2 regions of the Ralstonia mojiangensis genome follow, and region 2 is predicted to be linked to the other one. Evidence: predicted binding sites of a transcription regulator. Region 2 holds the regulator's gene; the other holds the start of a gene.

Region 1 (3,405 bases), on a different contig from region 2:
CGGTGGTCATGATGTCGCGGCCGCGCCCGATGAAGATCTGGCGGATCACCGGCTCAGTCTTCTGCACCGTCGGCGACATCGGCATGGTCTTGTCGACCGGAACATCGCGCCAGCCCAGCACGACCTGGCCTTCCAGACGCACGGTGCGCTCGAGTTCCTGTTCACAGGCCAGACGCGACGCGTGCTCCTTCGGCAGGAAAATCATGCCGACGCCGTATTCGCCGGCCGGCGGCAGATTGATGCCCTGCTTCGCCATCTCTTCACGGAAGAACTGGTCGGGAATCTGCAGCAGGATGCCCGCGCCGTCGCCCATCAGCGGGTCAGCACCGACAGCGCCCCGGTGGTCGAGGTTGTGCAGGATACGCAGGCCCTGCTGGACGATCTCGTGGCTCTTCTTGCCCTTGATGTGAGCGACGAAGCCGACGCCGCAAGCGTCGTGTTCATTGGTCGGGTCATACAGACCCTGGGCCGACGGTGCGGCGGCGGGGAAGGAATGTTGTTCCACGGCGATCTTCCGATGTTGTGGGTACAGCGCGCCGCAGAAAGCCCTCGCGAACGTGCGAATGCGGTGGCAGACAGGCAATGGCGCGCCGCACCATGAATGCGGGGTGAAACGAATATAAAAGAGTGGCCCGTAACAGGCAAAAGTTTTTAAATGGGGTCAGATTCAATTAACAAATGCACGACAACAGTGCGGGTTAATTAATGGGGACAGATTAAATGCGGCCGCAATGTTACGGCTCAGCGTGACAGCTCCACTACCGCGCTATTCGGTGCGCGCGCTGTCCTCCGCTTCCACTTCCGCGAGTTGGCGGGGTGGTCGCCCCTTGGGCAATGGCGCAACCCGGCGGCCGCCGGCGCGTGCCAGCGTCGCGAGAAACGCCTCGTTTCCGAGTGGCCAGCCGCTGTGCACGTGCTGGCGAATCTGCGCCAGCTGGTCTGAACCCAGACCTTCATGCCACAACGTTCGATAGCGCGACTGGCGCTCGAAAGGCGTATTGCCAAGCCGCCAATAACAATAGTGGTCACTCACCCACGGAATGGATTGGATGCCCACATGATGACGATATGTGCTCCATCGGTCGTCTTCCGGCGTGCTGACAAGACCCGCGCGCACGGCGTTGGATTCCACGTACAACAGCATCGGCAAGACCCATTCGGCCGGGTCCAGCACGGTCGAGCGGAAACGCCCTTCCCACAGCGTTCCGCTGCGATCAGCGGCGGCGTTGAAGTACCGCGTATAGCGTCGTCCGACCGCCTGCAGCGTGCGCGAAAGGCTGTCCGCCACCTTGGGCGTCCCCACCAGATGAACGTGATTCGGCATCAGCGAGAAGCCATGGACGGCGAAGTCGTGCTCGCGCGCGGCCATGCGCAACGTGTCGAGATAGAACGCGTAGTCGTCGTCGCCGCGAAAAACGATCTGGCGGTTGTTGCCGCGCTGCAACACGTGCACAGGAACATCGGTAGGGCTGAGGCGAGGCAGGCGGGCCATGGAACAGACAGGGCGGCGAAAAGCGCCATCGTAGCCTGAACCCAGCGAACCTGTCCCCAATTTTTAGCAGGCAAACGCTTGCATGGGGCTGTCGCGCGGAGGCGACGGCAGAGTTTGCGTGCCGTCAAATTGGCGACCGTCCACGGCATCGACGACGGGGTGAACTTGATCCCGAGCAAATCGGCCAAGCAACTTCCCCGCGAGACTGGCTCCCATCACATCACGAGACAACACGAGAGGGAGCGATTCATGGCTTTTCACCGCCTAGCCGCCGTAGCTGTAGCCGCCGGAATGCTTGCCGCCGGATTCGGCCAGACTGCCTTTGCGCAGAGCACGGACTTGCCGCCGGCCACCGGCAACTGGATGGTGCGCCTGCGCGCCGTCAACCTGACAGCCGCCAACAAATCCGACGCGGTGCCGGCGCTGGCCATTCCGGCTGACGCCATTCAGATCAACAACAAGGTCCTGCCCGAGCTGGACATCTCGTACTTCTTCACGCCGCACCTCGCGGCCGAGCTGATCCTGACTTACCCGCAACAACAGGACGTCACGGTCATGCAAAGCGCGCTGGGCGGCCCGACCAAGATCGGCAGCTTCCGCCACTTGCCGCCCATCCTGACGATGCAATACCACTTCACGCCTGAGTCGCGCTTCAAACCGTACGTGGGCGCGGGCATCAACTACACGCGCATCTCGAATGTGAATCTGCAGGTGCCGGGCGTTGGTTCGCTGGACCTCAGCAAAAACAGCTTCGGCCCTGCGCTGCAGGCCGGCTTCGACTATCGCCTGACCGAACGCCTCTACTTCAACGTCGACCTGAAAAAGACCTGGATCAGCGCCGACGTGAAGATGGCCGGCCAGACCATCAGCAAGGTGAAGGTTGACCCGTGGCTGCTGGGCGTCGGCCTGGGCTATCGCTTTTAAGGGAGGGAGATCAGCGAACTGACACTGTCCTGATCGACTTTTACCGACGTGCCGCAGGGGCCGTCGACGGCGGGGGCGCTCGTCGGCGGTGGTTGGCGCGTTCGGCCCGGCATGCGTTGGGGCGGCCGGGCATTTTTTTTTGGGCGCTTGATTTTGATCTGGCTTCAGATCGATTGGGAGCTAGGCGGGCGGATAGCGGCCCGAACGGTAACGGTACAGCCGTTACTCAAGCTGCATCAACGGCAAAGATGCGGCGATGTTCCTTGATAGCGTAACGATCCGTCATGCCGGCGATGTAATGCGCAATCCAGCGCGGCTGCTCTTCGGGGTTGGCTTTCGCCTGATACTGCGGCGGCAGCAGACGCGGGTCGTCCGTAAAGGCGCGGAACAGATCGTCGATGATGCGGCGCGCCTTGGCGGCCATGCGCATCACGAGGTAATGCCGATACAGGTTGTCAAACAGGAAGCGCTTGAGCGCGCGCGCCTCTTCGCGCATCGGGTCGGAGAACGCGACGAGCGCTGGTGCGGCACGCACATCGTCGATACATTGCGGCGCAACGTCAGCAATGCCGGCACGCGTGGTGCCGATCAGATCGACGATCAGCGCGTTGATGATGCGGCGAATGGTTTCGTTGATCAGGCGCCGGCCGCTGACATTCGGGAACGCGGCCTCGGCCTCGCGCCGATGGACGGCCCATAGCGGCACGCCTTCGAGTTGCTCCAGCGTAATCAGGCCGGAACGCAGGCCATCGTCGATATCGTGGTTGTTGTACGCAACCTCATCAGCGAGGTTGGCAAGCTGGGCTTCCAGTGAAGGCTGTTGCCCCTCGAGAAAACGCCGCCCCAGGTCACCCAGCGTGGCCGCGTTGTTGCGCGAGCAATGTTTGAGGATGCCCTCGCGCGTTTCGAACGTCAGGTTCAGACCATCGAAACCGCCGTAGCGCTCCTCCAGCCGATCGACCACCAACAAGCTCTGGAGGTTATGTTCA
Region 2 (3,405 bases):
ATGCTGTTGCCCACCCGGGCCCGGCGCGCGAAGGCCAATTATTCAATTGGATCCTGCACCGAAACGCAGTGGCTGTGCCCGCAAAGTAGGGCCGGAGGAGCGAGTTGATCCGGTGCCGGTCAGGCACCACAAGGGCAATTTCTTCCGCCGCCATGGGGACGGATACTGCACCGGACGACTACCAAGAAGAACGGCAGCCCGCCCGAATCGACTGTCCAGGGTGACTCTACCGCTGGATGGCATCGCTTGGCGCCGCGCTTGGGATTGTTGATTTGCGCGGGTGGCGAATCGAATTGTTGTCGATTGTAGGGCAATTTCCAGCAGCGCCGCAACCGGGAAGATGTCCTAGCCTCCCATCCCGGGCCGGATGGCGATTTCCCCGCGCTTTAAACGCTTACAGCACGAGACAGAATCCGTGTGCGTTAAGCATCTCTGGCAGCCAGATTGCGTGAAACAGCCCCCAGACCCCAAACCCGGCGATGGCGATGCCAGCCGCGCCTCGCGCCCATCGCTGGCGCGACAGCCCTCTCAACCACCCGGCCAAGCCAGACATCATCAGAAGGTTAGGCAGTGTGCCGGCACCAAAGACGAGCATGACCACGGCCCCTGAGGCTGCGTTGCCTGCCAACAACGCTACAGCCAATGCGCCGTAAACCATGCCACACGGCACCAAACCCCACGCCATACCCGTGACATAGCGGCGCAGCAACGGCGGCTGACGCTGAAGCTTGCCGCCCAGCCTAGCCGCCGCTAGAGACAGACCACCAGCGACGCGGCCGAGCAAGCGCTCAAGCCACACGCTGCGCCACACATCTCCGGCGGAACGCACGAGCAGCAACAAACCGTAGGCGAGCAGCAATGCACTGGCGAAGGCAAACAAGCCGCGTTGAATGGGCAGCCATTGCTGGCGCCAGACGGTCGCACCCATCGCACCCATGATTGCGCCAAGCAGCGTATAGGTGGTCAGCCGGCCGGCATGCATGACGACCTGCTCAAACCATAGACGGCGGCGAGACACGATCCGCACCGCCACCGCCCCGCGCTCGGCCGCGAGTGCGATACCGCTGCACATCGCCAGACAATGGACACCGCCGAGCAACGCAATCAGGAAAACGCTCAGAAGCGCGGCGGCACTCATCTTTCTGACGCTCTCTTGATATGGGCCAAGGTTTTCGTTTTGCTGTTGCGAACTAAGCGTAATTGGCGCGTTTTGCCGCATCGGAAATGTCCGAGGACAAGAAGGTCGCCGTTATAATAAGCTGGCGCTATACAACAAGAATTACTCATTTCACTTTCCCGAAATTCGCCCCCGCCCGTGCTCACTCGAATCGCACTTACCGACCAAGCCTCGCGTTGTTCCACCTGTGTACTCGGGCAAATCTGCCTGCCGGTGGGAATGAACTCGGATGACGTGCGCAAGATGGACGATTTGGTCGGCGAGCGCATCCGCATTAAGAAGGGGCAATCGCTCTATTCTCTGGGTGAGCCACTGGAGGCGGTTTACGGCATTCGTTTCGGCACGCTCAAAACCCATCTGACGCTTGAAGACGGACGACACCAGATCACTGGGTTCCATCTGCCGGGTGAAATCGTCGGGCTCGATGGCATTGGTGATATGCGCCACGTGTCGGACGCCACCGCGCTTGAAGATACTGAAGTCTGCGTGGTGCGCTACGACGAGCTGCAGCACCTTTCGCGCCGGCTGCCTTCGCTGCAGCATCAGTTTCTGCGCATCATGAGCAAGGAAATCTCGCAGGATCATCTGATGCTTCTCACGCTGGGCTCCATGCGTGCGGAGGAGCGTCTGGCAGCGTTCCTGCTCAACCTCTCGAAGCGATCGGCCCAGCGAGGATATTCGTCGACCGAGTTTGTGCTGCGTATGAGCCGCGAAGAACTTGGCAGCTATCTGGGTCTGAAGCTCGAAACCGTCAGCCGCCTGTTCTCGCGCTTTGCCGAAGCGGGTCTCATTCAGATCCGCCAACGCCACGTCAAGTTGGTCGACCTGGCCGGCCTGCGCCAGGTCATGAGCGGTCAGGCCGCCTAAGCTGCTTCCATGGTTCCCGCTCACACGAGCGGGTGTTCATGCGCTTCCAGTTTGCCGATGCCCGGCGACACATAGAGCGTCAGCGCGCTCGACAATCCGCACAGCAACCAGAACACAAAGAACGACACGGTGTAGACCGCCTGGGTCGACACCGTGATCTGTTCGCCGAAGAAGCGCAGGTCGGCGGGGTCCACCACCGCAAAAACCACCAGCTCAGCCAGCGCGGCCGACAGAAATGCCGGCCACAGAATCCACATCAGCAATCGACGTTTCATCGGGCCTCCGCGTGAATGGCATGTGGCGGCGCGACGACCGTCTTTTCAACGACCAAACCGCGGCGCACCACGTTGTCATGAATAGCAGGATCGGGATGCGACATTGCCAGCCAGATGGTGACGCCGCAGCCGACCATGGCGACGAACGGCCCTGCCATCAGCAGCCATGGCCAGGGCTCGCGCCACCAGGGACGGGCCTGTGCGGAAGATTGCGTTGCGTGCATCGTTGCCTCCTGTTGGGGATGCCGCATCAGCGCGGCACGATGAAGCTCGACGGTTCGCGCAGTACGAGGCTGTCGCTACCGCTGTCTGCATGGATGACGAAACGGATTTTGTGCGAGCCGGGGGCGGCATCGTCGGCCGGCCGGCGTACGCGCACAGGCAGCAGTCGGTTAGCCGCCGGCGGCAACTCCAATGTGGTCGACTCGCCGCTGCCGCCCTGCACGTCCAGTTCCGGCATGCCCTCGGCGGTGATGGTCACGCGCATGGGGTGCTCGGACGCGTTCATCAGTTGCAGGCGATAAACGTTCTCGATCTTGCCGCCGTCCACTTCACGCGCCAGCGCACCACGATCACGAATCACGTCAACCTTGAGCGGCTGCCGCATCGCCAATGCCACGATGAACCCGGTGAAGAGCACCAGCATGATTCCGGTATAGATCAGCACACGCGGACGCAGCAGATGTCGCCGGGCTTCCTTCGGGCTGAGCCGATCAAGCATCGCGCGTTCCGACGTGTAGCGGATCAGACCACGCGGGTAGCGCATCTTGTCCATGACCTGGTCACAGGCGTCAATGCAGGCGCCGCAACCGATGCATTCGTATTGCAGCCCTTGGCGGATGTCGATGCCGGTCGGGCATACCTGTACACAGATGCTGCAGTCGACGCAGGCACCCAGACCCTGAGCTTCGAAATCGGCGTTGCGCGAACGGCTGCCGCGCGGCTCGCCGCGCTGCGTGTCATAAGTGACAACGTAGGTATCGGGATCGACCATCACGCTCTGGAAACGAGCGTAGGGACACATGTAGCGGCAGACCTGTTCGCGCATGAAACCGGCGTTACCCCAGGTCGCAAATGCGTAGAACA

Evidence for each region. Region 2 encodes FNR, which switches genes on or off when oxygen is low (the NO sensors DNR and NnrR bind a similar motif). Its sites were predicted from a motif close to TTGATNNNNATCAA; they were not measured.
Region 1: NG898_RS25360 (OmpW/AlkL family protein) is a predicted target of FNR. The motif match lies at 1,658-1,671, and genes of this name have one in related genera.

The regions. Positions count from the first base shown of each region.
Region 1 covers NZ_JAMXHU010000007.1:95,815-99,219, forward strand. Annotated here, with positions in the region: gene NG898_RS25350 (glutamate synthase-related protein) at 1-505, opposite strand, end outside; gene NG898_RS25355 (transposase) at 767-1,492, opposite strand; gene NG898_RS25360 (OmpW/AlkL family protein) at 1,742-2,416, shown strand; gene NG898_RS25365 (deoxyguanosinetriphosphate triphosphohydrolase) at 2,643-3,405, opposite strand, start outside.
Region 2 covers NZ_JAMXHU010000003.1:253,198-256,602, forward strand. Annotated here, with positions in the region: gene NG898_RS13250 (sulfite exporter TauE/SafE family protein) at 395-1,138, opposite strand; gene fnr (fumarate/nitrate reduction transcriptional regulator Fnr) at 1,316-2,044, shown strand; gene NG898_RS13260 (hypothetical protein) at 2,065-2,319, opposite strand; gene NG898_RS13265 (FixH family protein) at 2,316-2,543, opposite strand; gene ccoG (cytochrome c oxidase accessory protein CcoG) at 2,570-3,405, opposite strand, start outside.